2 regions of the Senegalia massiliensis genome follow, and region 2 is predicted to be linked to the other one. Evidence: predicted binding sites of a transcription regulator. Region 2 holds the regulator's gene; the other holds the start of a gene.

Region 1 (16,066 bases), on a different contig from region 2:
AAGATATAAAAATATCTCTAAAGAGTTGAAAAATTGCTATTCCATTTTTAAAACGTGTAATAATAGATAATCTAACCTATTATTAAATTTGATAAATGCCACCGATACAAATATATGCTCGGTTTTTTGTATTTATTTGTTGTATATATATAAATTGTATCATTTTTCATAAATTATATCAAATATAATAACTAACCATATTTCTATTTAAATTGTTTCAACAACTCTTCCAGACTTCTTTAATTTAGTGAGACTTTCTTGAAACTCATCTGGATTTTCAAAAATATCAATTAAAGTATTATCTTTTATTACATATATTTTCTTATTTACATTATCTTTATATAGCAGGTATTGTTCTCTATCAATCTTAATTAGATTTTCTTTTTTCTCTGACTTGATTTTTAAATAATAATCATGAAATATAAAATTATCTTCCTTGATTACACTTACCAACGTACCTTCAACATATAAAATACTTTTATCGTAAGATTCACTTTTTGTATCAATATAATAAGATACAGATATCATAAATATAAAGATAAATACAGCTAAAGAAAGGTAAAGCTTACTTTCTTTTAATAATATCTCTTTAATAATTTTATCATTTTCGCTATTTAATGATTTTATTTTAGAAGTATTAAATATAGCTTTAAGCATTAAAATTGTAAAGATAGTGCCACATAGAAGTATAAACATAATTAACCTTCCCCTTTATATAGTTTCAAAGTATATTCATTATATTTTAAATTAGTTATAATTAAATCCCCATTCTTTCTTTCATTTCACCAATTGACGTATACGTATATCCAAACTTCTCATTAAGTTCTTTATACAGATTTTCAAATTCTACAAGCATTTTATCAATAATTCTATTATCTTCATCAGTTTTAATAGTATCTTTGAGACTTTCTAGTTCAGAATGTAGATTCAGTAGTTCTTTTTCTGTCTTACTAAATGTTTTATTTTTTGCCCTTGTATCCTCACTATCTACCATTGAGTAAGCATCTTCTAATTGTTCTACTACAAGTGACTTAACTCCCATAACTTTTTCCTTTAAAGGATTATCAGAATTAGCTTTTATTATTTCCCTTATAACTTGTATTTCCTCTGGAGATTCCCATAGATAGTATTCTAAAACTTTTAAATCTCTAGGCTCTACCTTACCCCTCTTATTAAGTAGTGCATAACCTTGAAGTATTATAGAGGACTCTATTAACTTTCTATCTGATACAGGTCTATTTAATTTATTACTTATATCCTTACTGATCTTCCAAACTAATTCGTCAATTTCTTCTGATACTTCTACATCCCAAACTTTTTCGTTTAGTATTTTAATTTCATTAAGCTTAATAGTTGCTTGTGGTTTAGTACCATGTCTTGCTCTTTTCATTTTGATAGCCTTTTTGAAATTGTCCTTTTTTTCTATATAGTTAGTTACTACTTTTAAGTGTAGCCTATTATATAGAGGATATAGTATCTTATCTTCTTCTTTATTTTTAAAGTTAGGTATTTCATTTGATGCTGAAAAAATTGATAAATGTCTTGCAGGATATGTATTACCTTCTAAATTTACATCTTCATAGTTTAAACTTTGAAGTAACGTATTCAATAATAAATCATTACTCTTGAAGATTTCATCATAAAAGGCTATATCTGACTCTGGTAATTTTCCCGTTGTAATAACTTTTTGATTACCGTTAACCAACTCCGGAATGTCTAATCTTCCGTATATCTCGTCTTTATCCATCATTTTATTCATTAATAACTCCATATAGTTACTACCTGTAATTCTCTTGTTAAATTCCTTTATAATAAAAGATTTTGCCTGTCCTGTTTTTCCTAAGAAAAACAAATTCCTTTTACTTACTAAAGCTAACTTTATAAGGTTAATCACTTCTTCCCTTTCCATAATAAATTCTTTAAGTTCATCACCAATAGCATTTAGTTTATCAATAGCACCTATACACTCTTTAGTTAATACTTTAGGCATATAAAAACCTCCTTATAATAATCTCATATGATTATTATACCATATAAGTTGTATTTATACAACCTATAACTTGTATAAATACAACTTATATGTCTGGAATATAATAAAAGCATATTCTTAAAGAATATGCTTTTATATTTTTACAGTATCTATTTAAATAATCTTTTAAAAAAAGGTTTTTTTTCTTTTTCTTTATCTCTATTCTCGATATATTTCATTAACTTACTATTCTCACTACTTAATTGTTCTCTTATTTTCTTTTCCTGTTTTTCTAGTTCATTTGACAATGTTTCTTCTATTTCATTTGAGATTGTTTCTTCAATATTTTTTTGCATTATATTTAATTTTTTTTGATAATCTTTTTTTAAAAGAGTTTCTTTTTCATCAATTATCTCAGAAAGTTGAGTTTTCATTGTATTAGCAAACTCATTTATTAACTTATCATCCCTTTCTTCCATATACTGAGAAAGTTTATTTATCATTATTTCATTTAATTCTTTTCCGTTTAATCTATCAATAGATACCAGTTCAAGTGCATTTTCTTTTTGTTCTGCTGCATTTTCTGATTTACTAAGTATTTTCTTAATAATTTCTATTCCTGCACCTTCATCTTTCATATTTTTTATATTTCTTAAGACTTCAATTTCTTTTTCTGTATATTGTCTATGTCCTAGGTCATTTCTAGGAATTATAAGTTCAAAATCTTTTTCCCATTTTCTAATTGTTTGAACATGTAGACCATCTAATTTTGCAGCTACTTCAGTAATTGAATATCCCTTCATTTAACACACTCCTTATTTACCTAAATACATAAACTATTGATGTTGAGTTATACACTTAAAATACATAAATTAAATATTTAATTGATTAATACTATTTACCCAAAGTTATGATGAAAATCATTTTTCTTTTAAAAAATGATTTCTTTTAAAAATGGTAGTCATATTATTAATTTATTATAACATATAACTATTATAAATTCACAGCTTATTTACCTAAATACATAGTTCATTAATGTTTAGTTGTTCCTGTATATAAGCTAATTTATAATTTATCCTACATACTTCATTTAGGTAAATTTATTAGTATCTTTTAAATAAAAAATAGTTAGAGTAAATCAAACATACGATCTACTCTAACTATCTTTTACTAAGTTAAACAAATCTTTACCAAATTGACTATTTTCCTTTTCGATTCTTTCCTTTCTTTTATTCTCACTTGTTTTTTCTATCTGATTAATTTTTTTAGAAATAATAGTATCTATTCTTTCATCGTGACTTTTCCTAAATGTATTAAGTTTCCTACTAGCTGAATATAAGTAGTTTCCTGTATTTAGATATATTATATTAGTCATACTCATAATTGGTGTATTTATCGAAGTAGCTCTATTCTTATCAAATATATCTCTCTTTTTAGTTAATATTCCTTCATCTTCACCTATTAAAGTAACCGTATAACCAATATGATTTTCTCCTATATATCCCATAGAAGTATTATTACTACTAGCATACGCTTTGTATATGCCTCTAAGAACATTATTTCTTATTGTATAAAAAGATTGGAATAATTTATTTGATTTATCTTCAAAAAACCTCTTATCTTTTCCTACATCAAAAATAAAAATATTAGGGATATAGTGAATTGTAACTTCACCATCTTCTTTAACATAAGATTTATAATATTTGGGATTAAATGCAATAGTTTCTCTTTGTAATATCATTTTTCGATATATCTTTGAAATATCATATAAACTTCTTATAACTCCAAGCCTATGACTATATTCTGGGTATTCTTCACATAAACTAAAAAAATCTTTATAATTTTTAGTAGAAAGTAGCTTTTTTATTAGTTGAATGTCGTAACCATATTTATTATTACTCTTATCTATCTTATTTAAAATATCTTTTATAATCATACGAATATGATAAAACATCGTTTTATTACTTATTAATACATTATTTTCTAAAAAATATTCTAATTTCAATATAGAAATTCTAAACTTATCATTTTTTAAATCTTTATTCAAATTAATTCTTTTAAATTTGTTATAATCTCCAGATAAGAGAGCAAATGCAGGTCTTTTAAGATATAAAAATTTATTTTGATTAACTTTTTGAGTACCAATAAATTTAAGGATTTCTAATTTTTTTATTATACCTAAAGTTATTTTCCTATTGGATTCTTTAGTTCGATTTTCACCATCAAATAGATATACTAATTTTTCAAATTGTTTATACATAGCAAAACCATCACAATTCCCTAATATATCTAAAAACTTTGCATATCCTAGATTAATTATTTCTAAATATCTATGTTCAGTTTTTTCAGATACATTCTTAGGTATATCATATTCTTTATTACTATAGTATTCTATATTCAAAGTAATTCTCCTTTCTTATATTACAATCTATATTCTATATCTTTATGAGTATGTATCATTATGTAGTTATCGCAGCAGGATCTAATAAAGTCCTTCTTTTCTTCTATATCACTTTTAGAGTAAGAGTCTGTTATTACTTCTACACCGATTCTGTTGTTATTAGTGATATATAGACCATCAGTAGTTTTCTTTCCTTGATACATATATTTTAAACCTGTTTCAGTAATCCAACTTTCCTTTTCTTTATAATTAAGATACATATAGATTTTAGCTAATACATAGTCATGTTCAATTTGTGATGTATCAGATTTATATATATCTATTAAAAAGTCTTTTCTCATTTTATTTTTACTTTTATCAGATAATGTATATATATTAGTTAGATCTCCAAACATCATATACACACCTTTTTTAATTATATTGTCTTCTTTGATATGGTTGTTCAATCTATTTCTACTCATTCCTAAGAGTTTAGCTAGGTCCTCAGTAATTAAACCAGTTTTAGCTATAGCCTTATACAATTGTATATCTTTTTCCTTTTCTATCATATTCAAGTTCATACACTTACCCCTTTAGTTATAAAAGTTAACACTATATATATAATTATACTCTAAATATATTGTGTAGTAAAGAATTAGAAAATATACATATTTGAAGGGTAAACTAAAGTTGAACTCAACCTAATTTACCCTTTGAATTTATTCTTATTTCTCTACATATTGTTTGCCAAGTGGTGAGTCTTTAATATCTATTTCTCCACTTCTATACATTTCCTCTAGTGTTTCAAATATTTCTTTAGATGGTATAGTCTTTTTTACTTCATTGTTAATATCCATATGATAGTTAGCTAAATTCATATCAGACAATGGAAGATATTTTTTTAATACCTCTTTTAACTTATCATTATTTTCTCCAAATTCATCTAATTCATCATAAGGGTTTTTAAAGTGTGGACTCTGAGTTTTACTTACTCTAGTAGTTAAAGCCAGACTTCTACCTTGTATGGCACTACTTATAAAACAATTACCACTTTGAAAATATTTTAATCTATCAAGTTCTGCTCCTGTAAGATCAGTTTCTTCTGAAATAGTGGCTAAATCATAACTATTATTTGTACGATAAATAAATTTAGTATTAACATTTGCAAGGGTTGTAGTATCTAAATTGGAAGGTCTTTGAGTTACTAAAACTAAATTAATACCATACTTTCTACCTTCTGCTGATATCTCACGAATAATCCATTTAGTTGGAGTCATATTTTCACCTTCTATTGTTTTGGGTGCGAAATTATGAGATTCATCAATAACTACCTCAAAAGGCGGGAATTTTTCAATATTAAGCTGCTTAATTTGTTCTTGAGTAAGAGTATTTTGACTATCTATATATTTTCTTCTTTTCTTATAGAGGTTATTTATAATAAAACCTGCAAAAGTCTTAAGTAGACGAATATTACTTCTGATAATTATTGTCTTTCTTTTTAGAATTGCATTATGAATTGAGTCTATGTTACAGTTGAATATTCCAGTAGCTTTGATATTTTCCAATCTCCAACCTATTCCAGATAGTGCCATCAAGGTAGCAGTTCCTAATTCTCTCTTTGTTCTGTTATATAATTCTAAAGCCTTTGTTGCTACTTTATCTCCTTCACTTCTCCTTACTTCATATTCCCCTGTACCATCTTGATATATCTCCATAAGATTATTTAATTTAGTTTGAAAACTAGTTAATGTATCTCTTTTTTCTAAAACAACAGCAAGTGTGGTTTCCATTGTACTAGTCATATTTTTAGCTGATGATAGTAAGCTAGATAATTCTTCCTTAGATAATTCAGTAAAATCTACCCCTACATCTCTTCCAACATACGCTATTTCGTAATGTCTTTTATAATCATATTGATAATTTACAGGTAGTCCTTCAAAAGTTTCAGAGAAATCCATTTCGTAATGTGGATCAAAAACTATCATAGGTATTTTTTTCTGCATCTTTTCTTCAAGCAGTACTCTTGTTCCATATGATTTGCCAGATCCTGAACCTCCGGTTACTAACATATGAGGATATTGTGCAGTTTTATAGTAATCAAAAACGAAAGGTACACCCTCTTGGTCTAAAACTCCTATATCATCTTTATAAAGCATAGCAATATTACTTACATCATTAGGTAAACTATCTTGCATTTCAGAAGTACCTCGAATCACACCTAATGTTAATCCTTTATTTGGCTTTTTCTTCATTAATAAGTGTTTTACTTCATTAAATTTAGGTAACCTCACAGTAGAGCCTACTGTGATTGGCTTAGATAACTCTCCTACAACTCTTACTTTTGCTAGATTTATAGTTTCATCATCAAGATCATACCCATAACTTGAAAGATTTTGCTTTACTGTATCTTCCATTATTCCTGCTTTTTCACTTGCTAAAGGTACAAATTTATTAAATGAATTAGTTTCTATAATCTCAACTATTGGCTCATCATTATCATTATCCTCTATTATGAGGTATTCATTTATAATAAATTTTCTTTCGTTGGTTGCTATATAAACCTCTGAATTGGTAGTATTCCCTACAACTGTTATACTCATTTTTACATCACACCTTTTTAATTATACTGTAAACCTATAAATTGACCTGTTTTCTTGGCTAACTTTGGCATTGACCAATCTTCATTAGCTTTCCAATATATAAATTCTTCTATTTTTTCACCTTGAATGCTTGTAAAGAAATCAATTTTCTCTTCCATTTTCATTTTGTATTCATCATCTTCCCAAAAATCTTTAAAACCAAAAACTTCAGCAATTCTTGTTACTTCTTTAGTCTTATAATCTAGAATAAGAAAGTCTGGTATCCAACCATTCCACTCTTCATGCTTAGAGTCAGATGATTTTGTAGGTCTTTCAAAAAGAATCTCTCTTTCTAATAGATACTCGGCGAATTCTATTTCTTTAGAACTTTCTACAAAGAACCCTCTACCCTTTAAAGTTGGTATTGTTGCCATCCTATCAATCATTAGCTTATCATTTTTAAAAGTAATAAAAGTACTTATGTAGTATTCAGCATTTTTAACTTTATGCTTATGAAACTCTCTTCTAAATTTTTTAAATTTTACAGTAGCATAAAAATAACCTTTTTTAAAAGGGTCAACTACCTTTATTCTAATGAAATCTTCTCCACGTTGTTCATCAAGTTGTTCTTGTATATCCTCTTTACTACCTAATTTCATGAGGATATATAACTTTCCGTTTTCTATATTCTTTTCTTCTGATAACCTATATTTAACACTAAAATAAGCTTTTTTAATTAACTCAGATATATCTTTATTATTATCCTTAGAATATCTTGGTATAAACATAATGTCAGTAAGATTTATACCTTTTTTACTTGTCTTATTATTCTCTAACTCACTATATAACTCATATAACAGATTTCCTTCCTTTGGACAATACCCCTTATGTTTAACATAGTTTGTCCAACTATTAGAAAGTAAAGTATCTCCCATGTTGAAAATAGAGCTATAGACATTAGTAGTAGAAGTCTTACCCTTACTACTAGATGGGGTGCTTATTTTTATTGAATTTTCATAAAAAGCATTAGTATTAAACACTGCAAATGTTTTACCATCTTTCTCATAGTTGTAAGATCTAGCTCTTTTCTTTTTTCTTTCTTCAAATTCTTTTTCAGACATACTACTAATACAATTTTTGTGATGGTCTAGGCTTTTGTTTGCTCGAATAGCATATGTACTACCATTACTATATTTAGCCATGTGCATTGGTATTCCGTTATCTTTACACAAACAAAAAATCTTTACTTCATCACCATCTGTATTAGCTTTATATAATTTTTTTAATAACCTTTGACCTGTCAGGCTACTTAAAAAACTTCTGGAATAATGTTTTGATTCATCGTTGTGTTCTATTCGAATACTTCTTTCTAAACTCACTTAAACCCCTCCTTATTGATTACTTGCTTGGAAATAACTTCAGTAAATGTTCTTCGGTATTCTCTGGTGTATCACCAACTTTTTCAGCATATTTACAAATACTAACAATGATTTTTTCTTTCAATTCCTTGGTTAATTTTATATCTAGTCCAACGCTTGTAGGGTTTTCACTAGGCTTAAGTTCTGTAATTGCCTTCTTTTCACCCTTGTATATTAATCTAACATCTGCTATACAGGATAGTATAATAGCATTGTTTAATTCTTCACTTGTAATATAATAAAACATATATGGATATTTACTGAACATAGTAGATACATAATTTCTAATTTCTTCAATTTCATAAACTTCTTCTATTTCTCTTATGTATCCTTCAAACCCTATAGTGAGTTTACCTCTTGACCTAAATCTACATTCATCTAAGATTTTAAATACTTTATCTACTTTGGTAAAATCTTCGTTTTCAACTTCGTTCTTACTTATTGATAGGTAAATATAATCGTTAAATATTTTTTCTTTTGAAACTTCTGGATTGTATTCTCTATACATCATAATTCCTCCAATTTTACTTAAAATTTTTAATAAGTTTTAGTATAAGTTCTAATTTATCTTCATCCATATATTGTAATTCTGTAAATAACTCATTTAATTTTGGATTTAAGTATATGTTTTCTGCTATATCTAATTCTATTTTACTCTCTTGATTTGTGTTAAAGAAATCAGATAAGCTAATATTTGAAATCTCACATATTTTCTCTATTTTTTCTACTGATGTTGGTCTAATGTTACTTTCTAGTTTAGATAAGTAACTAGGAGATATATCTAATTCTTTAGCTAGTTCTTTACCTTCTATATTCATTTTTTTTCTCAATTCTTTTATTCTTTTTCCTACGTTAAACATTAAAATTGCCTCCTGTTATGGTTAGCAACTATAAACTTCTCTTTAATATCTAAGTCTAACTCTCCCATTAAGATAGATGTTTCATTGTCGGTAATTCTAACCTCTTTATCCACTATATCAATTGGTATAGGTATTCCTCTGCTTTTTAATGGAGTAAGAGAAGATAATAAACTCATTACTTCATCTACTACATCAACTTGTTCTTTCAGAAAGTCTATAGATATAATTTGAGGATGTTGTGAGAACCTTGCAAATGTCGTGTAGTAGCCTATTTTTATTTCTATATCCAAATCTACCTTTAACCATTCATTGATGTTTAAAACACCAAATAAAAGCTCTCTATCATAATCTTTTATGTAGTTCTCAGTTAATGAATCTTTTAATAATTTAGATATAGTGTGTGTTGATACTTCTTCTATAATTCCTACTGCAGTTACATTATTCTCTAAACAAAATTCTTTGAATTCGTCAAGAAGTGTAGGACAATTATATTCAAATCTTTTGAATCCACCATCTAACAAAACAATCTTATTATTAAATCTCTTAATACCCTCCATAGCACTAATCAGTTCTAATTCAGCTAACCTATTTTTTATGTATGAATGGAAAATTGATTCCATTGAATAATTTCCTTCTTCCATATCATTAATCAAATTATCTAATTTATCTCTATCACTTTTATATACAGGACAGAATACTTCTTCAACTTCCTCAATACAACCTAAATTATCTCGCTTTGTATTATGTGCATAGGCTCTAAGTAGTGTGATTAAATAGGGAAATGTAGCTCCTTCATTGTTTATTGACCCATCTACAGATAGAATGCCATTATCTTTATATCTATTGATTTGCATATGTTTATCCGTTGTAATGAAATTACCTATTTTACTATTCAATAATTTACGTAACTCTGATTTATCTATTTTATTATTCTCTTTATTTCTTAAAAAACTATTTATATTATTTATTTTTGTTATTAATGAACTATTCATAATTTAACTCCTTAAAATTATTATATACATAACTATTATAGAATTAATATATATTGAATATATAAATATTACATAATGATTATGTATTCAATATATATTTAATTATACAGATAGAAAATTTATACTTTGATTTTATAGTAAAATATAAAACATATAAAATTATCATGTATTATTATATATATTCTTTATATAATAATTATATAAAGAATATATATAATGTACTATCTTATACTTTAAACTGTCTCAAAAGTTTCTGTAACTTCTTTCACATTACTAATTCCATTTTTTAATATAAATTCATATGCTTTATCTGTTATTCCAGATATGTCATGATTGTGAGTTGATAGAATTATTTGCTTGTTAAAACTAGTAGATAATTCTCTTAAAAACTTTCCTACATTTAATGCTTTAGATGAAGGAGAAACATATTTGCTAGGCTCATCTAATATAAGTGGGGCAGTTACTTTAGTTCCAATACTACAATTTAAAGTAGTAAGTAGAGATAAGGCCGTTATGTCTCCTTTACCCCCACCTGCACTTCCTTTTGGGTCTGCCTTAACTGTTCCAAAATCAAAGTCAGTAACTACACTAAATTCAGCACTACTATTTTCACCCTTAGTTTTCATATCTATCTTAAATTTTGTATTATCCTCGAATATATATTGTAAAGGTCTAGTAACTAAGTTTTCCATAGTTTCTACACTTTGATCTCTTGCTTCATCAGATGCACTCTGTAACAGTACTAATGTTTCACTTAGTATTTCTTTTTCTTCTAATTTATCTTTTATTAAAGTTTCTTTTTCCTTTATTAAGTCAGAAAGGCTATCTTTTTTGCCTTTTTCACTCTGATATAACTCTATCATTGAATCTAAATAAATCTTTATATCATCTGTATTCATTTAATCACCTAATCTCTTTCTGGTAATTTATTCATTTGCTTTAACAGGTCATATGGTATCAAACTATCTACTTCTTCAATTAATCTTTCTAATTCTTCAGATATGTTATTTATTTCTTCATCAATGTTATCTGGGTTTACTCCTTGTGCTTTTATTTCTTCCTCTAACTCGACTTTTCTTTGCTCGTGTTGTTGTTTTCTATCCTTTGCTAGTTCAACTAGTGTCTTAGTATTAGCTATGCACTCATTATAGTATTTAAGTTGCTTTTCTTTTTCTTCTATATTTAATTTATCTAATTTATTATTCATTTTTAACACTCCCTAATTTATTTATTTAGTTCAACTATTAAATGGTCTACAACATTATCATTAATTTCACTTCTGCATAAAGGACATACTCCAATTTGCTTAATGATTTCTTCATATTTACAAATACTATTATTTAGATCATTTAGCTTTTCTTTAATAGTTACATCTTCTTCATCAATTAGTTTATTCTTATTCATTATTTCTTTTTTAAGGCTAAATACACCTTCATAAACCCTAAATAGATTGTTAATTTTACTTATAGAATCGTCTATTCTATTTAGCTTATCTTCTTGTTGGATAAATGGCTTTGTATTCTCTATTTTAGCTTTTATAGTATTGTATTCGTTTTTAAGTGGTATTAGTGTGTTGGCTTTATTTAAATCTCTTGTAGCATCTTTATATCTTTTAGACAATTTGTTTATATCTTTAGATTCATCTAAAATTCGTCTTATCTTATCAAGTTGAGCATCAACCACCTTATAAGGTTGAGTTACACTATTTAGGTTGTTGAGTTTATATATCAAACTGTTAGCTTTTTCTATATTGCCATCTAACTTAGATACCAGGGGACTATACTTAATTACTAAATTAGCATTTCCTATTTTTTTCTTTGTGTTTGTGTATTTATTTATCAATGGAATAGTATTAGCAATTAAATTAAATTTTTCTGTAGCATTATTTAATAATGTATTAGCTTTATTATTATTATCTTCAATTTTAAGTATATCGTTTTCTGTTTTTATGTTTCTATTTGTAACTACATAGTCCTCATTTAGTTTAATAAGTATTTTGAGATTATTAGTAGATTGTGAAATGTTATTTATTAATTCATCTATATCATCTAATTTTAAGCCTTCATTTATAACTCTATCGGCGTTATTTATTTCTTTAGTAGAGTGAGAGTACCCCTTATCTAACCTAACCAAATTATTAGCCTTATTCAATTTAATAGCAATATCCTTAATTAAATTACTAGCACCATCTATATTATTAATATTAATTTGTTCTAGCAGCTTAACTGATTTATTGTACTCATAACATACTTTTATATATTTAGTATTCAATTCTTTTACTTTCTCTGAGAGAGTTTTTAATTTAACTTGTCTATCATATAGTGCTTGTACCTTATCTATTCGTGCTTTTAAATCATCAAGGTAGTCATATTGCTTTAATTTCAACTTTAATGATTCAATTTCTTCTTCATTTCCAGATATATTCTTATTTACTTTATTTAATTCAACTTTAGTATCTTTTATAGATTGGTCCAAAAAATGGACTCCATATAATAAAGAAACTGCCTTTGCTTTAGTAGTAGAAGTATATTGGTCGGATGTTAAAAACCATCCAGATCCTTGCTCCATATAATTGATTTTCAAATCGTTATTCTTCTTATCATCAATCTTAACTTTAAATGCCCCTAATACAGCAGATACTTCCAAAGGCACATTAACCCCAAAACCTTCTAATATAAATTCTTGTTCCCAACTTTTATGTGTAATGTAATATCTATTATGAGAAGGTGTAATCTCTCTTTTTACTTCAAAGCCATTAATTGTACCAATTATACCTCTACATTCTCTTTCTCCTGTTGTAATATGCTTATCACCACGAAGGGAATTGTATTGCACCCAATCTAACATTCTCATAAATGATGATTTACCATTACTTGATTCACCTACAAAGGTAGTCATGCAATCAGAGAACTCAATATGTGTATATTTGTGACATTCAAAATTTTCAGCTATTCCATATTTAAATTTATTATTTTTTCCATATTCTTTTGTTGTTTCTTCTATAAGTTCAAGTAAATTAATATCCTGTACATCACTCAAATTTAATTCCTCCTTTCGTACTTAAATCATCTATTTAATATTTAGATGTGGTAACCAAATAGAAATGCAAATGTAATACCTAAAATAAATAAGTTATGTTCAATGCTATTTTTAAGTTTCAACATCTTATCAATCTCTGTAGCAATCATATATCGTATGGCATATATACTAGTTAAAATTATTAGTATCATGATTCCGATATAGATATATATTAAGCCTTCACTTACCTTTCCTATTACTCCTAGTTTTGATAGAAACATCAATAAAATAGCTATGATTAAAATAAAGTTTAGAATATTGTTAGAACTTAATTTAACTACTTTTGTTTTATCTTTAACTGATTTTCCTAATACACTCAAACTTAACTCCCCTTTTCTTAATTCTTTCTTCTTTTAAACCTTTAATACTACCTATACATAACCCCATTTTTATTAGATTAAAGAACGAGTTACCTTTCTTGATTATTTTCTAACTTTTGTATAGCATTTGAAACCATTTCCAAAGCTTTATCTCTTACTTTAGGTTTGATATTTTTATTAGAAGATATAGAGTTAATGATCTCCATTACGTTATATCCTTCTATTTTACCTACATTTCTAACTGCCTTTCTGTACTCTGCAAATTCTTCTTCCTTGTGCTTATCCTTTAACTTTTTGGAAATGTCTAAAACGTCTTTTCCATTTCTTGCTGATTTTAGATAATGTTCTTCAAGGCTAATATCACCTTTAGTCATATTTAAGATACCAATTTTAGGTTTTCTTTCTATTTCACTAATATTAAGTCTTGGGATTGCACCAGAATTATAAAAATACTTTCCATCAACTTGAGTAAGAGGGAAACCATTATGCTCATGACCTGTATAAGTAAAGTCAGCTAAAGTATCTGTTATCTGGTCTATAGTAGTATGTCTTATGATTTTTCCCATGTCTTTGTTATGTAACATACCATGTATCAAATGAATATGTCTATCTCCTAATTTCTTATCTATTATATAATCACTCTCATATCCTCTTGAGTCTATATCGTTATGATATGATGTTCCTGTTATAGCACAAGTTAAATTATTCTTTTTTATCAGATGAGGATTCTTTTTAGAAACTAATTTTAAAATACCTAGATTGACTAGGAAACCTAACATAGTTCTATTAAGGGTATTTATACTATTACCATATAGTTCATGATTACCCCCAACTAAAAGAATTGGAATAACCTTCTTAATCTTTTTTTCTAATTTTGGCTTTATATTATTAATATCACTAGTAATAATATTTTTTTGTTTCTTTTTGTCTTTAATTAATAACTCTATATCTTTATATAATCTTTTTTCTTTACTTTCTGGATTATTCTGTTGATTTGATTCATCATATATATTTATGATTTCATTTGTTAGTTCTTCATATTCTCTTTGATATGCAGACATTTTAGTAAATTCTTTGTATGGTTGATAGATCACATCAGATATATCAACTCCATTTAGCCACAATTTTATTACTTCATTTGTAACCGCCATTGATGGCATAGGATTATCAAAAAAATCTCCTGTTTGAATGATTGCATCAACATTATTTGAATAACTAACATCTACTATCTCTCTTATTTTATTTTTTAAAGTTAAGTAGAAATCATCTAGTCGATTAGCAGGAGCATTCTTCCTTTGGTGCATATCACCAACTAAACTAAACTTAAAACTCATATGTTTCCTCCTTTTCTATATTTTAGTATATATAAATTATATAAAAAAATTCCCTATTTGTCAAACGTGAATTATTAAACTTGCCTAATGGTGACATATATTATTTTATTAAAAGAGACTGTGTAACATTGATAATAACTAGGTTAAAGGAATATATTATATATAGATTACATAATATTATATATATAAGTTACGTATTTAATATATAATGATTATATATAAATTAAGGTCTATTTATCTATGTTTACTATATTTAATCACTATATAATAAGTTACATAATGATTACATAATGATTATATAATAACTTCGTTTAATCTAGTACATAAGCTACTTGTAGAAATATCTTAATTAATGCTAAATATTAATTAAGAGTATTGCATAAAGAAGTAATATATAGAGAAAACTAGATAATATTATAAATTAAATCTTCGTTACTAGTAATAATAGTTATAACACTTAATTATATTCCAAATAGCAATATGAGCATATAATTAGTTCATGATTGTCTATAATTGGATGTGTTATTTTTATAAACGCAATTTGTAAATCAAGAGTTTTCGTACGTTCATAAGTCAAATTATAAGTAAGCCATTCTTATATTTCGGCTTATGAACTTTTTATGTATATTTTTTACAGAAATTATTTAAATGTAGTAGAAAAGCTTATATAGTGAGGTAGTCCTAAATGTTATAAAAACTGATTGTTTTATAATTAACGATAAAAAGTTTTCGATATAATTCGACAAAATATATACATACTTATATTACTTTTTAAAAATACAAATTCTATATGTAAATAGCTAATTTTAGGAATTGATTAAATATATACAAAGAATAATAATTTGAAATATTTTACATGCTTATATATAATTCGACAAAAATATTCAAAATAAGACGAATTTCTCTTTTGACAAGTCTTTATTTGATTTATATAATAATTGTGCTTAAAGACTCATTGCAATTGGAAGGAACGTATGCTTTAAAACTAATTTATTGATACATATTTCAAGCTAAAAGCTATATTGATTTTTATTATTCTATTTATTTCGGCATTATATGATATAATATATATGACATTCCATATATGCTTATAGCTTATTACATAGGTTCATCTAGCTTTTATAAATTTACAGCGT
Region 2 (16,066 bases):
ATTAGGTCGAACTCGAGATGATGCTGCAGGTGAAGCATTTGATAAAATAGCAAGAGCTATGAATTTAGGTTATCCAGGTGGTCCAATCATTGATGATTTAGCAAAAAAAGGAAATGAAGATGCAATAGATTTTCCAAGAAGTTATTTAGAGGAAGACAGCTTTGATTTTAGTTTCAGTGGTCTTAAGTCAGCAGTATTAAATTATCTTAATAGCATGAAGCAAAAAGGTGAAGATATAGTTGTAGAAGATGTTTGTGCAAGCTTTCAAAATGCTGTAATAGAGGTATTAGTTGATAAAACAGTTAAATTAGCTAATATGAAAAACTCTAAAATAATAGCTATAGCTGGAGGAGTAGCATCAAATAGTGGACTTCGTGAATTAATGAAGAAAAAAGCTGGAGAATATAATATAGAGGTTAAATATCCATCAAGACTATTATGTACTGATAATGCAGCTATGATTGCATCAGCTGGATATTACAATTATATAAATAATAAGTATTCTGACCTTAGTTTAAATGCAGTTCCAAATTTAAAACTTGGAGATTAGGTATTATGTTAACTTAAAAATTGAATTTTGACGAAAAATATAATAACATGACTTTTCCACAATGTTTACAGTTTTATCTACAAATTCTGTGGATAATGTGGAAAAGAACTCTGAAATAGATATGTTCTAAAAAAAAATGTTGATAAGTTTGGGGATTATGTGTATAAAATGTGGACTATTTGTATATAATTTTTAATTTATACCTAATTATATATAAACATATATAATTAGTACGCATGTTTGGTAAACAATAATCTTTTTTTAATGATAAATTAAGACAAAATGCTACTTTCTATTAATCTGAAAGTAGCATTTCCCATTCATTATATAAATGTTCTAATTTTTCATTTATTATTTTACTTTGTTTTATATTTTCAGTACTTTTTTCAGGATCTGAATATATTTCAGGTAAACACATATCATATTCTAATTGAATTAATTGTTTTTCATAATCAGAAATTTGTTTTTCTATTTCTTTAACTTTCTTTTTTTTCTTTTTTTCATTACGTATTTTTTCTTTTTGCTTTTTTTGTTCATTTTTTAATTGAGTTTTTGTTTTAGTAGGTTTATTTTCTTCAACATCTATTATTTCATTCTTTTTTTCAATATAGTAATCATAATTTCCTAGGTATTCTTCTAAACCTTCATTAGTTAATTCAAGTATTTTGTCTGTTACTTTATTTAGAAAATATCTATCATGAGATATTACAAATAAAGTGCCTGTATAATCTATTAAAGCATCTTCTAATGATTCCTTTGAATCAATATCTAAATGATTTGTTGGCTCGTCCATAAGTAGGAAATTAGCTTTAGAAAGCATTAGTTTCATAAGAGATAATCTGCTTTTTTCTCCACCACTAAGTGTAGATATTTCTTTGAATATATCATCACCAGTAAATAAAAATCTAGCTAAAATACTTCTAATAGTATAATGATCAAAGGATGGATTTTCATCCCAAATTTCATCTACTATTGTTTTATTATTATTTAAGTTTGTTTGTTCTTGGTCATAATATGCTGCATTTACTTTGTGACCAATATTTACTTTGCCACTATCTGCTTCTATGGTTTTTAATATTATATTGAAAAGTGTTGTTTTACCAACACCATTTGGTCCTATTAATCCTACTTTTTCTTCTCTATATATATTAAATGAAACATTTCCAAATAATTTATTTTCTCCAAAGGATTTTGATATTTCTTCTACTTTTAAAACATCATCGCCACTTTTTATTTTAGGATCAAATTTTATTTTGGAACGACCATCAATAGATTTAGGCTTATCTAAAACATTTATTTTATCAAGCATTTTTTGTCTGCTTTTAGATTGTCTAATGGCTCTTTTACCACCTAATGCAAGTTTTCTTATTTTTTCTTTTTCATCTTTTATTTCTTTTCTTTGATTTTCATAATCTTTAGTTTTTAGTTCTATTATTTTTTTTCTCTTTTTCATGAATGTACTATAATTACCATTATATATTTGAAGTTTTCTATTTTCTAATTCAAATATTTTAGTAACAGTAGAATCTAGAAAATATCTGTCATGAGAGATTATAATTGCAGCTCCATTATATTCTTTTATATATTTTTCTAACCAATTTATTGCATCAATATCTAGGTGATTAGTAGGCTCATCTAATAATAATAAATTTGGTTTTTTAAGTAATAGCTTTGCAAGTAGAACTCTTGATTTTTGACCACCACTTAAGTTATTTATGGGTTTGTAGAATTCTTCTTCTGAAAAACCAAGTCCCTTTAATACACCTTTAATTTCACTACTATATGCATATCCATTTTTTTCATTAAATTCTTCTGATAATCTAGAATATTTATTCATAAGTTTATCCATTTGTTCTAAGTTATCACATTTACTTTTTTCACTTATTTCTATTTCTAATTTTCTTATACTTTTTTCTAAATCAATAATATTTTTAAATTCTTCTAAAGCTTCATCATATACTGTTTTTTCACTTTCAAACAATGTATTTTGTTTTAAATAACCTAATTTAGTTTCATTTGCAATATATATTTCTCCACTATCCATAGAAATTTCATCTATTAGTATTTTAAAAAGTGTAGATTTTCCAGCACCATTTAATCCTACTAATCCTACTTTTTCTTTTTCATTTATTGCAAAAGATATACTTTCTAAAATTGGCTCTCCAATATAAGATTTATTTATATTATTGCATGATAAAATTATCATTTTTTTCACTCCTTATTTCTTATCCTATTATATATGATATTTTTTTTTTAGTACAGTTTTTAAAAATAGATATAATTGGGTATAGTATTAAGAATGGTAGATAACCTTTGATAATTATATAAAAATCTAGTATAATAATCTTAGTGCAAAATTTGACACATGCTGATATTATGTTATATAATTAACATATTTATAAATTTGAATGAATGAGAGGGATTAGAAATGAAAAATAAAAATGTTTCTATGGCTGTAATAAGAAGACTGCCGAAATATTATAGATATTTGTCTGAACTTCTAGAAAATGATATTAAAAGGATTTCATCAAAGGAGCTAAGTAAACTTACAGATTTTACTGCTTCTCAGATAAGACAAGATTTAAATAATTTTGGTGGGTTTGGACAACAAGGTTATGGTTATAATGTAGAAGATCTACAAAGAGAATTAGGGAAAATTTTAGGATTAGATAAAACATATCGTGCTGTACTAATAGGAGCAGGTAATTTAGGTCAAGCAATTGCAAATTACAGAGGGTTTTCAGATTCAGGATTTGAAATTTTAGGTATATTTGATAAAAATCCTAAAGTAACAGGAAAAAAATTAAGAGATGTAGAAGTTAAGGCTATGGAAGATATGGGTGATTTTATAAAAGAGAATGATATTGAAATAGGTATTATATGTACACCTAAAGAAGGTAGTCAAGAAATAGCTGATACTTTAGTAGAAAGTGGAGTTACAGGTATTTGGAACTTTGCTCCAGCAGATCTAAAAGTACCAGAAAACATAACAGTTGAAGATGTACATTTAAATGAGAGTTTATTTACATTATCTTATCTTTTAAAAGAGAAAAAATAAAGGCCGTCTTATAGATGGCCTTTTCTAATATGGAGGAAATTATGAGAGTAAATGATGTAATGACTAGAAATCCTATAACTATAAATCAAGATAAACAAATAATATATGCTACAAAATTAATGTATGATAATAAGATAGACTCTTTACCTGTATTAGATTCTAAAGGAGAACTTATAGGGATTTTTCAAAAAGAAAACTTGTATTATGCTATATCGAATAATATAGATTTAAATAGTGAAATTAAAGATATAATGAATAAGGACATCAAATGGATTTATCCAGATCAGGACACAGATAAAATATTAGATATGAATATGGGTAGGAATTTAGTATTAGATAAAGAAAATAATTTAGTAGGAGTTTTGACAAATACTGATTTATTAAAAGCATATTATAATACAAACAATGTAATTAATAGGAAGTTAGATACAGAAAAAAACTTAACTGGAACATTAAAGACCATATTAAACAATGCATATGATGGAATAGTTGTAATTGATAAAAGTAGAAAAATAACTATGATAAATCAGTCTTATGCAAAATTTTTGAATGTGGATAAAGATGATGTAATAGGAAAAGATGTTACAAATGTAATAGAAAATACAAGACTTCATGTAATACTTGATACAGGCGAATCAGAAATTGGAGAAATACAAAAAATAGGTTCAAGAAATATTGTAGCTATGAGAATACCAATTGTTGAAGATGGTAAAGTGGTTGGTGCTATAGGAAAAATCATGTTTAGAGACATACAACAGGTAAATTCACTTGCTAACAAGTTAAATGTTATTAAAAATGAACTTAAATATTATAAAAAAGAACTTATAAAAGAAAGAAGAGCTAAATATTCATTTGAAAATATTCCATCAAATAGTGATATTATGAATAAAGTAAAGTTACTTGCACAAAAATCTTCAAAAAGTAACTCTACAATACTTGTAGTAGGTGAGAGTGGAACAGGTAAAGAGTTATTTGCCCATTCTATTCATAATGCAAGTCCAAGAAAATTAAAACCATTTGTAAAAATGAATTGTGCTGCAATACCAGAGGATTTATTAGAATCAGAGTTATTTGGATATGAAGAAGGAGCTTTCACTGGTTCAAAAAAAGGTGGTAAAATAGGAAAATTTAAATTAGCTGATGGAGGTACTATTTTCTTAGATGAAATAGGAGATATGCCATTAAATATGCAAGCTAAGATACTTAGAGTTTTACAAGAAAAAGAATTGGAACCAATTGGTTCTAATAAGACACATCCAATTGATGTAAGGGTTATATCTGCTACGAATAAAGATTTAAGCAGTATGATTAGAAAAGGCGAATTTAGAGAAGATTTATATTATAGATTAAATGTTATAAAACTTAATATTCCTCCTTTAAGAGAAAGAAAAGAAGATTTAGATATTTTAATAGATATATTGTTAGAAAAACATAAAGGTGATGTAGGTAAATATATTAAGGGAATATCTGATGGGGCTAGGAATGTTTTAAAGACATATCATTGGCCTGGTAATGTAAGACAACTTGAAAATGTACTTGAAAGAGCTATAAATATTGTTGAGTCAGGATGTGAGATAGATATTCCTCATTTACCTGAATATATAAGAGGTAAAAATAATAATAATGAAGAAAGTAGTTTTTCATTAAAAAAAGCAGTAGAAATTACTGAGAGAAATACAATAATAAATGCCCTTGAACTTACAAGTGGAAATAGGGTACATGCAGCAAAGATACTAAATATTAGTAGGTCTTCATTATATGAAAAAATGGATAAATATAAGATAGAATAAAAGCTTAGGGAAACCTAAGTTTTTATTATGTCTTGATTTCCATACAGTGTATAAAATTTAACACACATCATCTTTGTCTTGTAATTAACAATAGTATTAGGGGTTTTTATTTTGAGTGTATAAGAAACAACACAGAATTAGTTATATAATTAACAATAAAATATAGTTATTATTTTTCAAGAAAAATTATATAACATAGTAATTTAAGCATTTAAATATAAAAAATGATAATTTTTTATCTATTGGCACGTATTATGCATTATAAATAGACGAAACGAAAAAGTAAATAATTGTTTTGTATATTTAAGGAGGGTAAAAAAATGAATTTCAGTCTAAATGACGAGCAAAAAATGATTAGAAAAGTCATGGAAGAGTTTTCTGAAAAAGAAGTTAAACCTATTGCAGCAGAAATAGATGAAACTGAAAGATATCCAAAAGAAACAGTTGAAAAAATGGTGAAAGCCAAAATGATGGGAATACCATTTCCTAAAGAGTATGGTGGAGCAGGTGGAGACGAAGTTGCTTATGCTATAGCAGTTGAAGAGCTATCTAAGAAATGCGGTACTACAGGTGTTATATTATCAGCACATACATCACTTGGTGCATGGCCAATATATAAATATGGTACAGAAGAACAAAAGCAAAAATATTTAAAACCTCTTGCAGAAGGAAAATCAATAGGAGCATTTGGTTTAACAGAGCCTAATGCTGGTACTGATGCAGCTGGTCAACAAACAGTTGCAAAATTAGAAGGAGACCATTATATATTAAATGGTTCAAAAGTATTTATTACAAATGGTGGCCAAGCAGATGTTTACATCATAATGGCTATGACTGATAAATTAAAGGGTACTCGCGGTATAAGTGCATTTATAGTTGAAGCAGACTATGAAGGATTTAAAATTGGTAAAAAAGAAGATAAATTAGGTATAAGAGCATCAGCTACAACAGAATTAATATTCCAAAATGTAAAAGTTCCTAAAGAAAACTTATTAGGTTCTGAAGGAAAAGGATTTAAAATAGCTATGTCTACTCTTGATGGAGGAAGAATTGGTATTGCTGCTCAAGCACTAGGAATTGCTCAAGGTGCTATGGATGAAGCAGTGAAATATGTAAAAGAAAGAGAACAGTTTGGTAGACCGATAGCAAAATTCCAAGGATTACAATGGATGATAGCAGAAATGGAAACTAAAATTAATGCAGCAAGATTACTTGTATATAATGCAGCAGATAAAAAGGCAAAAGGTCTTTCTTATGGAAAAGAAGCTGCTATGGCAAAACTTTATGCATCAGAAGTTGCAATGGAAGTTACTACAAAAGCAGTTCAATTACATGGTGGATATGGATATACAAAAGATTATCCAGTAGAAAGAATGATGAGAGATGCTAAGATTACAGAGATATATGAAGGAACTTCAGAAGTTCAAAAAATGGTTATAGCTGGAAATGTGTTAGCTTAAAAATGATAGGAGGAAAGAGGATGAATATTATTGTATGTATAAAGCAAGTTCCTGATACAAATGAAGTAAGAATAGACAAAAAAACAGGAACTCTTATAAGAGAAGGCGTTCCAAGTATAATAAATCCTGATGATAGAAATGCTTTGGAAGAAGCTTTAAGATTAAAAGATAAATATAATGCAAATGTAACTGTACTAACTATGGGACCACCTCAAGCAAAATTAGCTCTAAAAGAAGCTTTAGCTATGGGTGCAGATGATGCTATATTATTAAGTGATAGAGCGTTTGCTGGAGCAGACACTTGGGCAACATCTACTACCCTTGCTGGAGCAATAAAGAGATTAGGTAATTTTGATATCATATTCTGTGGAAGACAAGCAATAGATGGTGATACAGCACAAGTTGGACCACAAATTGCAGAGCATCTTGATTTGCCACAAATAACTTATGTTGAAAAATTAGACGTGGAAGGAGATGCAGTAATAGCTCATAGAGCAATAGAAGATGGATATTATAAAGTAAAGACAAATATGCCAGTACTTCTTACTGCAATAGGTGAATTAAATGAACCTAGATATCCTTCAATTAGAGGAATATATGATGCATTTAGAGAAAAGGAAATAAAAGTATGGTCATTAGATGACATAATAGTTGATAATACACAAATAGGACTTAAAGGATCTCCAACACAGGTTAAAAAGTCATTTACACCTGCTACAAAAGGTGCTGGAGAAAAATTAGAAGGAACAACTGAAGAAAAAGTAAGAAATTTAATAGTTAGACTTAAAGAAAGACAAATAATATAAAACCAAAGGAGGGACAATAATGGCTATAAGAGTAATAACAGACAAATGTATTGGTTGTGGAATATGCGTAAAAGTATGTCCATTTGATGCTATAGATATGATTGATAAAAAAGCAACTATAAAGGATAATTGTACACTTTGTGGACAATGTGTTGAAGCTTGTCCAGTGGATGCAATAGTTAAAGATGAAGAAGAGGTACAAAGTAAAATTAATATAGATGACTATAAAGGAGTATGGGTATTTGCAGAGCAAAGATCTGGTGAAGTATTAAATGTTTCTATAGAGCTCCTTGGTGAAGGAAGAAAAATAGCAGATAAACGTGGAGTAGAATTAAGTGCTGTATTATTAGGTAAAGATTTAGATGAAAACGCTGAAAAGCTAGTTAAATATGGTGCAGATAAAGTTCTAAAAGTAGATCATGAAAAATTAGAAAATTATACTACTGATGCTTATGCTAAGGTAATATCTGATCTTATAGAAGATAAAAAGCCTGAAATAATGTTGATAGGTGCTACAACAATTGGTAGAGATTTAGGACCAAGAGTATCAGCTAAAGTAGCTACAGGACTTACAGCAGATTGTACTCGCTTAGAAATAGATGAAGAAGATGGAAAATTACTTCAAACACGTCCAGCGTTTGGTGGAAATTTAATGGCTACAATAGTTTGTCCAAATAACAGACCACAAATGTCTACAGTTAGACCTGGAGTTATGGAAAAAGCTAAGTACAATGAAAATGCAGTAGGAACTATAGAAAATATTGAAGTAGCATTTAAAGATGGAGATCTTAAAACAGAAGTATTAGAAATAGTAAAATCTGAAAAAGAAACAGTAGCTCTTGATGAAGCTCCAATAATTGTTGCTGGTGGTAGAGGAGTTCAAACAATTGAAGGATTTGAATTACTTGAAAAATTATCAGAAAAATTAGGTGGAGTAGTAGGAGCATCTCGTGCAGCAGTAGATGAAGGATGGATTGAGCATTCTCATCAAGTAGGTCAAACTGGAACTACAGTAAGACCAAAATTATATATTGCAGCAGGAATATCAGGTGCTATACAGCATTTAGCTGGTATGCAATCTTCTGATTGTATTGTAGCAATAAATAAAAATCCTGATGCACCAATATTTAAAGTTGCAGACTATGGTATTGTAGGAGACTTATTTGAAGTAATTCCAGAATTATTAGAAGCTCTTGACAATGTAGATGATATAGTTACAGCTTTAAAGGCAGTAGAATCTTAAATTAAGGCAGTTGATTTCTAAAAGTTACAGCTGACCAAAAATAATTTTTAAATAGTCTAGTTAATTTTAACTAGACTATTTTTTATGTAAAAAGTGATATGTATTTATTAAAATATTTTAATAACATTAAAAAAAGTACGAAATATGTCGATATATATAATGGAGGTGGGGAAAAATTGAAACAATTCAAAAAAATATTATCAAAATTTAAACAAGGGGGTAAAGGTGAAAAGAAAAAAAGAATAGGAAAAAAGAGCTTAACTAAAAAACTGGTAACATTAATAATAGTAATAATACTTTTAACAGTAGTGTTTATTGGGAGTTCTTCTTTTTTAGTGACTGTTAACTCATTAAAAGGTGAGTTACAAGATACATCAAAAATATTCACAAAAGAAGTAAAAAGCACTATGGATAAGTATTTTTCAAGTTATGAAAAGAGTTTAAATATTATATCAAATGATCCAAGTCTTACAAATATAGATTTGGCAGAAGAAAATAGTGAATTAAGTGAAGAGCAAATATCTAAAATTTCAAATTCATTAGAAAGATATTATAATACATATAATGAAATAATAAGTATATATTTTGGAGACACAAATGGTGGTTTTTATGATTTTCCTATAACTGACTTAGGAGAATCTTCTTATGATCCAACTACAAGACCATGGTATAACTTGGCAAAAGAGTCTAATGGTTTAGTCTGGAATGAACCTTATGTAGACGCAGATACAAAAGATACAATAATAACTCTTTCTAACCCTGTATACAATGGAGATAAACTCGTTGGAGTAATAGCTATTGACCTGTCTTTAAATGTTATAAATGAAAGGTTAGCTGAGATAGATTTTGGTGAAAATACTCAACTAGTCTTATTAGATAAAAATAATAATATAATGACACATCCAAATAGTGAATTGATTGGTAAGGAAATCCCTGTTGAAAAACTAAAAAAAGCTGTAGAGAAAGATAAGTCAGGTTTAGTAGAATATTCAATGGAAGAAGAAGGAAAAGAACTAGATAAATTTACAACATTTGATACAATAGATAGATTAGATTGGAAAGTTTTAAATGCTACATATATGAATGAAATAAAAGATGAAGTTAATAAAATACTTATTTATACAATAGAAATAGCTCTAGTTGTATTATTAATAGGAAGTATAATAGCAATAATCTTTTCTAGAAGAATAACAAAACCTATAAATAAGTTAGTAACTGATATGGAAAAAGTGAAAAAAGGTGATTTTACTGTGCGATCAGATGTAAAATCTAATGATGAAATTGGAATATTATCTGATACATTTAATTTGATGATAGAAGAAGTTAAAAACCTTATAAAAGGTTCAAAAAATGTATCTATGGAAGTAATCAGTTCTTCTCAAGAATTAGCAGCTACATCGGAGCAAACTAGTGCATCTGCTGAAGAAGTAGCTCGTACAGTAGAAGAGATAGCGAAGGGAGCATCTGAGCAAGCAGGAGATGCAGAAACGGGAGCACAGATGGTTTCAGGATTTGGAGATAAAATAAACGAGCTTGTGACAAGTAGTGAACAGATAATGAATTCTACTAATGATGTAATGGATTTAAATATAAGTGGTGTAGAAGCAGTAGAAACATTAAAGAATGAAAATATAGAAAATAAGACTACTACAGAAAACATAGAAAAAGCAGTACTTGAATTAAATGATAAATCTAAAAACATAGGAAATATATTAGAAACTATTACATCAATAGCAGAACAGACAAATTTACTTGCATTAAATGCATCTATAGAAGCTGCAAGAGCAGGAGAGCATGGAAAAGGATTTGCAGTTGTTGCAAATGAAATAAGACAACTTGCAGAAGGGTCTGGAAAAGCAGCAGATGAAATAAGAGAAATAATAGTTGGAATTCAAACTCAAAGTAAAAACACAGTAAATGTTATGAATGATGTAAAAGAAAGTTCAGTTAAACAAGGTAATGCAGTAGGTAAAGTAAATGATAGTTTTGGAAAAATATCATACAAAATTGACGATATATCAAGCAGAATTGAAGGAATGAATGATGCTATAAAATCTATAGAAAGTGGAAAAGATAAATTAATAGATTCTATACAAAATATATCATCTGTATCAGAAGAGACAGCTGCAGCTTCAGAAGAAGTTAGTGCTTCAATGCAACAACAAACATCTGCAGTGGAACAAGTAGCAGTACTTGCTAATAATTTAAATAGTTTAGCAGATAAGCTAAATAGTGAAATTGATAGATTTAAAATATAAATTTAAAAGGAATTAGCATATGCTGATTCCTTTTGTTATAATATTCTATATCTAAAAATTTGAGGTGATTTATTTGAAGGTTTATGCCTTAGTAGGAGAAAGTGGAACAGGAAAGAGCTATAAAGCTATAAATGTTGCAAAAGATAAAAAAATTAAATATATATTGGATGATGGATTACTTATAAAAGGAGCAAAAGTAATGGCAGGTAAATCTGCTAAAAGAGAAAGTTCAACTATTAGTGCAGTGAAAAGAGCATTATTTATGGACGATGATCATAAAAAAGAAGTAATGGAGGTATTAAAAGCAGGTGCTCTAGATAAAATTTTAATACTTGGTACTTCAGATAAAATGGTAGAAAGAATTGCAAATACATTAGAACTTCCTAAAATATCTGAAAGAATTTATATAGATCAAATATCTAAAAAAGAAGAAATACTAATTGCAAAAAAATCTAGACAAAAAGAAGGAAAGCATATAATCCCAGTACCTACATTTGAAGTTAAAAAAGATTTTTCAGGATATTTTATTGATACACTTAAAATATTTAGAAGAAAAGATGAAAAAAATAAAGAAGATGTTTATGAAAAAACTGTAGTACGACCTACATTTAGTTATTTTGGTAAATATACTATATCCAATGGAGTACTTAAAGATTTAATAAAAATTGCAGGATACAAATTATCTAATGTAGAAAGAATAAATAATATTTATATAAAAAATAACATTCATGGTATAGAAATAAATGTAGATATAAATATTAATAAATTAGAAGTCTTACCTTCATTTATAGAGAAGTTACAAAGATATATAATTGAAGAAATAGAGTATACTACTTCTTTAAATGTATTAAGTGTTAATGTTAATATAAAAAAAGTTATGAATCCTTAATATTTATTTACAAAAAAAATTTCTTATGTTATCATAAGATTGTATTGAAAGGCAATATTCGTGAAAAGGTTTTCATAATTTGAGTTTGGTTAATATAGTTACATAATATATTAATAGTTCAAAAAAAGGGAGGAGTTTTTTAATGTCTTATGTAGAAGAGGTAATTGAGAAAGTAAAGCAGAGGAATGCAGATGAACCAGAATTTATTCAAACAATAGAAGAGGTTTATAGTACATTAGAACCAGTATTAGAAAATCATCCAGAATATGTTGAAGCAAATATATTAGAAAGAATGGCTGAACCTGAAAGACAAATATCTTTTAAAGTAGCTTGGCAAGATGATGAAGGTAAAATTCAAGTTAATCGTGGTATGAGAGTTCAATTTAACGGAGCAATAGGACCATATAAAGGTGGATTAAGATTCCATCCATCAGTATATTCAGGTATTATAAAGTTTTTAGGATTTGAACAAACATTTAAAAATTCACTTACAGGTCTTCCAATGGGTGGAGGTAAAGGTGGTTCTGATTTTGACCCAAGAGGTAAATCTGATCGTGAAATAAGAAATTTCTGTGAAGCTTATATGACTGAATTATATAGACATATTGGACCAGATGTAGATATTCCAGCAGGGGACATAGGTGTAAGTGCTAGAGAAATAGGATATTTATATGGACAATATAGAAGAATAAGAGGCGCATTTGAAAACGGGGTTATAACAGGTAAAGGATTATCATATGGTGGAAGTTTAATAAGACCAGAAGCAACAGGTTTTGGTGCTGCATACTTTATGAATGAAATATTAAATTATCATGGAGATACATTTGAAGGCAAAACAGTATCTATTTCTGGATTTGGTAATGTGTCTTGGGGTATAGTTCAAAAAATAAATGAACTAGGTGGAAAAGTAGTTACACTTTCAGGACCAGATGGGTATATTTATGATCCAGATGGAGTAACTGGAGAAGAAAAAATAAACTACATGGTTGAAATGAGAATGTCAGGTAGAGATAAAGTAAAAGATTATGCTGATAAATTTGGAGTAGAGTATTTTGAAGGAGAAAAACCATGGGGTGTTAAAGTTGATATAGCAATGCCTTGTGCAACTCAAAATGAAGTGCATATGGAAGATGCTAAGAAAATGGTAGAAAATGGATTAAAATACTACTGTGAAGTGTCAAATATGCCTACAACAAATGATGCACTTAAATATTTACAAGAACAAGGATTAATAGTAGGTCCTTCAAAAGCAGCAAATGCTGGTGGAGTTGCATGTTCTGGACTTGAAATGGCACAAAATAGCTTAAGATTATCATGGACAGAAGAAGAAGTAGACCAAAATTTAAAAAAGATAATGAAAGATATACATGAAAATGCTCGTTTTGCAGCAGAACAAAATGGATTTGGATATAATCTAGTTGCTGGTGCAAATATTGCAGGATTCTTAAAAGTAGCAGAAGCAATGATGGCACAAGGAATATATTAATATATAAAGGTCCCTTTAAAAGGGACCTTTTACTATTGTATAGGTTTAAAAATATCCTATTAGGGTAATTATCTTAGGTAAAGAAATAGGAGGTAATTGTAAAATGAGCTATGAATTAATAGAACAAAATGATAAAATCATAATAAAAGATATAAAGAATTTTGAGCCTAAACATATATTTGAGTGTGGCCAAGCATTTAGATGGCATGTAGAAGATGATGGAAGTTATACTATAGTTGCTTATGGAAAGATACTTAATATAAAAAAAGAAGGTAATGATGCAGTATTTTCCAATACTAATAAAGAAGATTTTAAAAGTATTTGGTATTATTATTTTGATTTACATAGGGATTATGATGAAATTAAAAAAGAATTATCAAAAGATCCTATACTGGAAAAAGCTATTAAATTTGGAGAAGGAATGAGAATATTAAATCAAGATGAATGGGAAATACTCATTTCTTTTATTACATCAGCAAATAATATGATTTCTAGAATAAAGAAATCATTAAATTTATTAAGTGAAAAATATGGAGAATTTATAGGAGAATATAGAGGAAATAAATATTATAGTTTTCCTACAGCAAATAGTTTAAATAAATTATCAGTAGAAGATATAAAAGAATGTGGCTTAGGATTTAGGGCTAAATATATATTATCAGCTGCTAATATAGTTGATAGAAGAGAGATGGATATTTATGCTATAAAGAATATGCCTACAGATGATGCAAGAAAAAATCTTTTAATATTTCCAGGAGTGGGACCTAAAGTAGCAGATTGTATAATGTTATTTTCTATGGAGAAATCAGATGCATTTCCAATAGATGTATGGGTTAAAAGGGTTATGGAGTATTTTTATTTAGAGGAAGATACAAAACTTAAACTTATACAAGAGTATGGCCAAGAAAAATTTGGAGAGTTAGCAGGATTTGCACAACAATATCTATTTTATTATGCACGAGAATTAGGTATAGGTAAGAAAAAATAAGGAGTTGATGTAGATTGATAGGTACTATAGTTAATTTCCTTGCTATATTGTTAGGAGGAATAATAGGTGTAAGTATTAAAGAAGGATTAAAAGAAAATTATAAAGAAATAATAATGGATTCACTTGCACTTATTGTAATAGTAATAGGCCTTACATCTGCTCTTAAAAGTGAAAGTATTCTTACTATGATATTTAGTCTGATAATAGGAGTAATTATAGGTGAAAGTTTAAAAATAGATAAAAAGTTAAATAAAATAGGAGAATTCTTAGAAAGAAAGTTTGGGAGAAGTGATTCAAATTTTTCCAAAGGGTTTGTAACGACTTCCTTGATATTTTGTGTAGGTGCTATGGCTATAGTTGGTTCACTTGAAAGTGGATTAACAGGAAATCACAATACACTCTATGCAAAATCAGTAATAGATGGTATAACATCTATAGTATTTGCATCTACACTTGGAATAGGAGTAGCATTTTCTAGTTTTGCTGTATTTTTGTATCAAGGTACTATAACAATATTAGCATCATTTTTAACTGATTTTTTAATAGATTCAGTAGTTTTAGAAATGTCAGCTGTAGGTGGAATTCTTATATCAGCTATTGGAATAAATATATTAGGATTAAAAGAGATAAAGGTAAGTAATATGCTTCCAGCAATTTTTTTACCTTTAGTATTTTATATTGTTAAATTAATATATCTTAGCATTTAAGTTATATCATTTTTAATATATATAATATATAATAGAAGGAAGAATAAATATTTGAAGGGGAGTAGCGATGAACAAAAAGAAAGTTGTTTCATATTTAAATTTTCTACCACTAATTATATTATCTATACTTTTGTTTAAATTTATAGATAATCCATATTCACTTCTTGATTTTATTAATGTTTTAAGTCCATTTTTAATTGCATTTAGTATAGCCTACCTTTTAAATCCTTTAGTTATATATATTGAAAAATCATTTAAGATTAATAGGTTAGGAAGTATATTCTTTTCTTATATTATAGTACTTGGGATACTAGTGTTTTTAATTGCTATAGTAACTCCAAATATAATTAAGAGTATAACTACACTTATAGATAATACACCAACTTATGTAAAAAATATTCAGGAATTTATTGAATATAATATAACTAAATTTGAAATATTAAGTAATAGTATTGCAACTGAAAATTTAGAAAAAATACTATTAGATTCACTGGCTAAAATAACAGAATTAGCTAATTTAGCAGTTAATCAGGTTGTATTTCAAGCTATAAATGTAACAGCTTTCTTACTTAAAATAGTTTTATCTATAGTTATATCAATATACATGCTTAAAGATAAAGAAAATTTCAAAAGACAAATTAAAAGATTACTTTATTCCATCCTAAGTTATACCAATGCTACTAAGATAATAGAATTAGGTAGAGATGTAAATAGAGTATTTTCTAGATATTTAGTAGGAAAACTTATAGATTCATTAATAGTATCAATAATATGTTTTTTAGTATTATTTTTAGTAGTAAAAGCTCCATTTGCTATGTTACTAAGTGTTAT

Evidence for each region. Region 2 encodes Rex, which represses fermentation and respiration genes when NADH is low (regulators of the CRP and FNR family bind a similar motif). Its sites were predicted from a motif close to ATTGTTAANNNNTTAACAAT; they were not measured.
Region 1: a site for Rex is predicted at 10,215-10,234, ahead of D3Z33_RS12400 (DNA double-strand break repair nuclease NurA). Genes of this name have one in related genera too.

The regions. Positions count from the first base shown of each region.
Region 1 is NZ_QXXA01000013.1:88,868-104,933, reverse strand. Features, by position in the region: gene D3Z33_RS12445 (hypothetical protein) at 208-696, opposite strand; gene D3Z33_RS12440 (AAA family ATPase) at 758-1,990, opposite strand; gene D3Z33_RS12435 (helix-turn-helix domain-containing protein) at 2,140-2,772, opposite strand; gene D3Z33_RS12430 (hypothetical protein) at 3,126-4,370, opposite strand; gene D3Z33_RS12425 (hypothetical protein) at 4,391-4,930, opposite strand; gene D3Z33_RS12420 (ATP-binding protein) at 5,075-6,949, opposite strand; gene D3Z33_RS12415 (hypothetical protein) at 6,967-8,307, opposite strand; gene D3Z33_RS12410 (hypothetical protein) at 8,327-8,854, opposite strand; gene D3Z33_RS12405 (helix-turn-helix domain-containing protein) at 8,871-9,206, opposite strand; gene D3Z33_RS12400 (DNA double-strand break repair nuclease NurA) at 9,206-10,198, opposite strand; gene D3Z33_RS12395 (hypothetical protein) at 10,432-11,097, opposite strand; gene D3Z33_RS12390 (hypothetical protein) at 11,106-11,405, opposite strand; gene D3Z33_RS12385 (AAA family ATPase) at 11,423-13,237, opposite strand; gene D3Z33_RS12380 (hypothetical protein) at 13,279-13,596, opposite strand; gene D3Z33_RS12375 (metallophosphoesterase) at 13,686-14,930, opposite strand.
Region 2 is NZ_QXXA01000011.1:87,561-103,626, reverse strand. Features, by position in the region: gene tsaD (tRNA (adenosine(37)-N6)-threonylcarbamoyltransferase complex transferase subunit TsaD) at 1-550, shown strand, start outside; gene D3Z33_RS10850 (ABC-F family ATP-binding cassette domain-containing protein) at 846-2,756, opposite strand; gene D3Z33_RS10845 (redox-sensing transcriptional repressor Rex) at 2,979-3,608, shown strand; gene D3Z33_RS10840 (sigma 54-interacting transcriptional regulator) at 3,650-5,398, shown strand; gene D3Z33_RS10835 (acyl-CoA dehydrogenase) at 5,719-6,858, shown strand; gene D3Z33_RS10830 (electron transfer flavoprotein subunit beta/FixA family protein) at 6,879-7,664, shown strand; gene D3Z33_RS10825 (electron transfer flavoprotein subunit alpha) at 7,684-8,907, shown strand; gene D3Z33_RS10820 (methyl-accepting chemotaxis protein) at 9,084-11,165, shown strand; gene D3Z33_RS10815 (hypothetical protein) at 11,239-12,054, shown strand; gene gdhA (NADP-specific glutamate dehydrogenase) at 12,197-13,540, shown strand; gene D3Z33_RS10805 (DNA-3-methyladenine glycosylase family protein) at 13,644-14,528, shown strand; gene D3Z33_RS10800 (DUF554 domain-containing protein) at 14,543-15,235, shown strand; gene D3Z33_RS10795 (AI-2E family transporter) at 15,303-16,066, shown strand, end outside.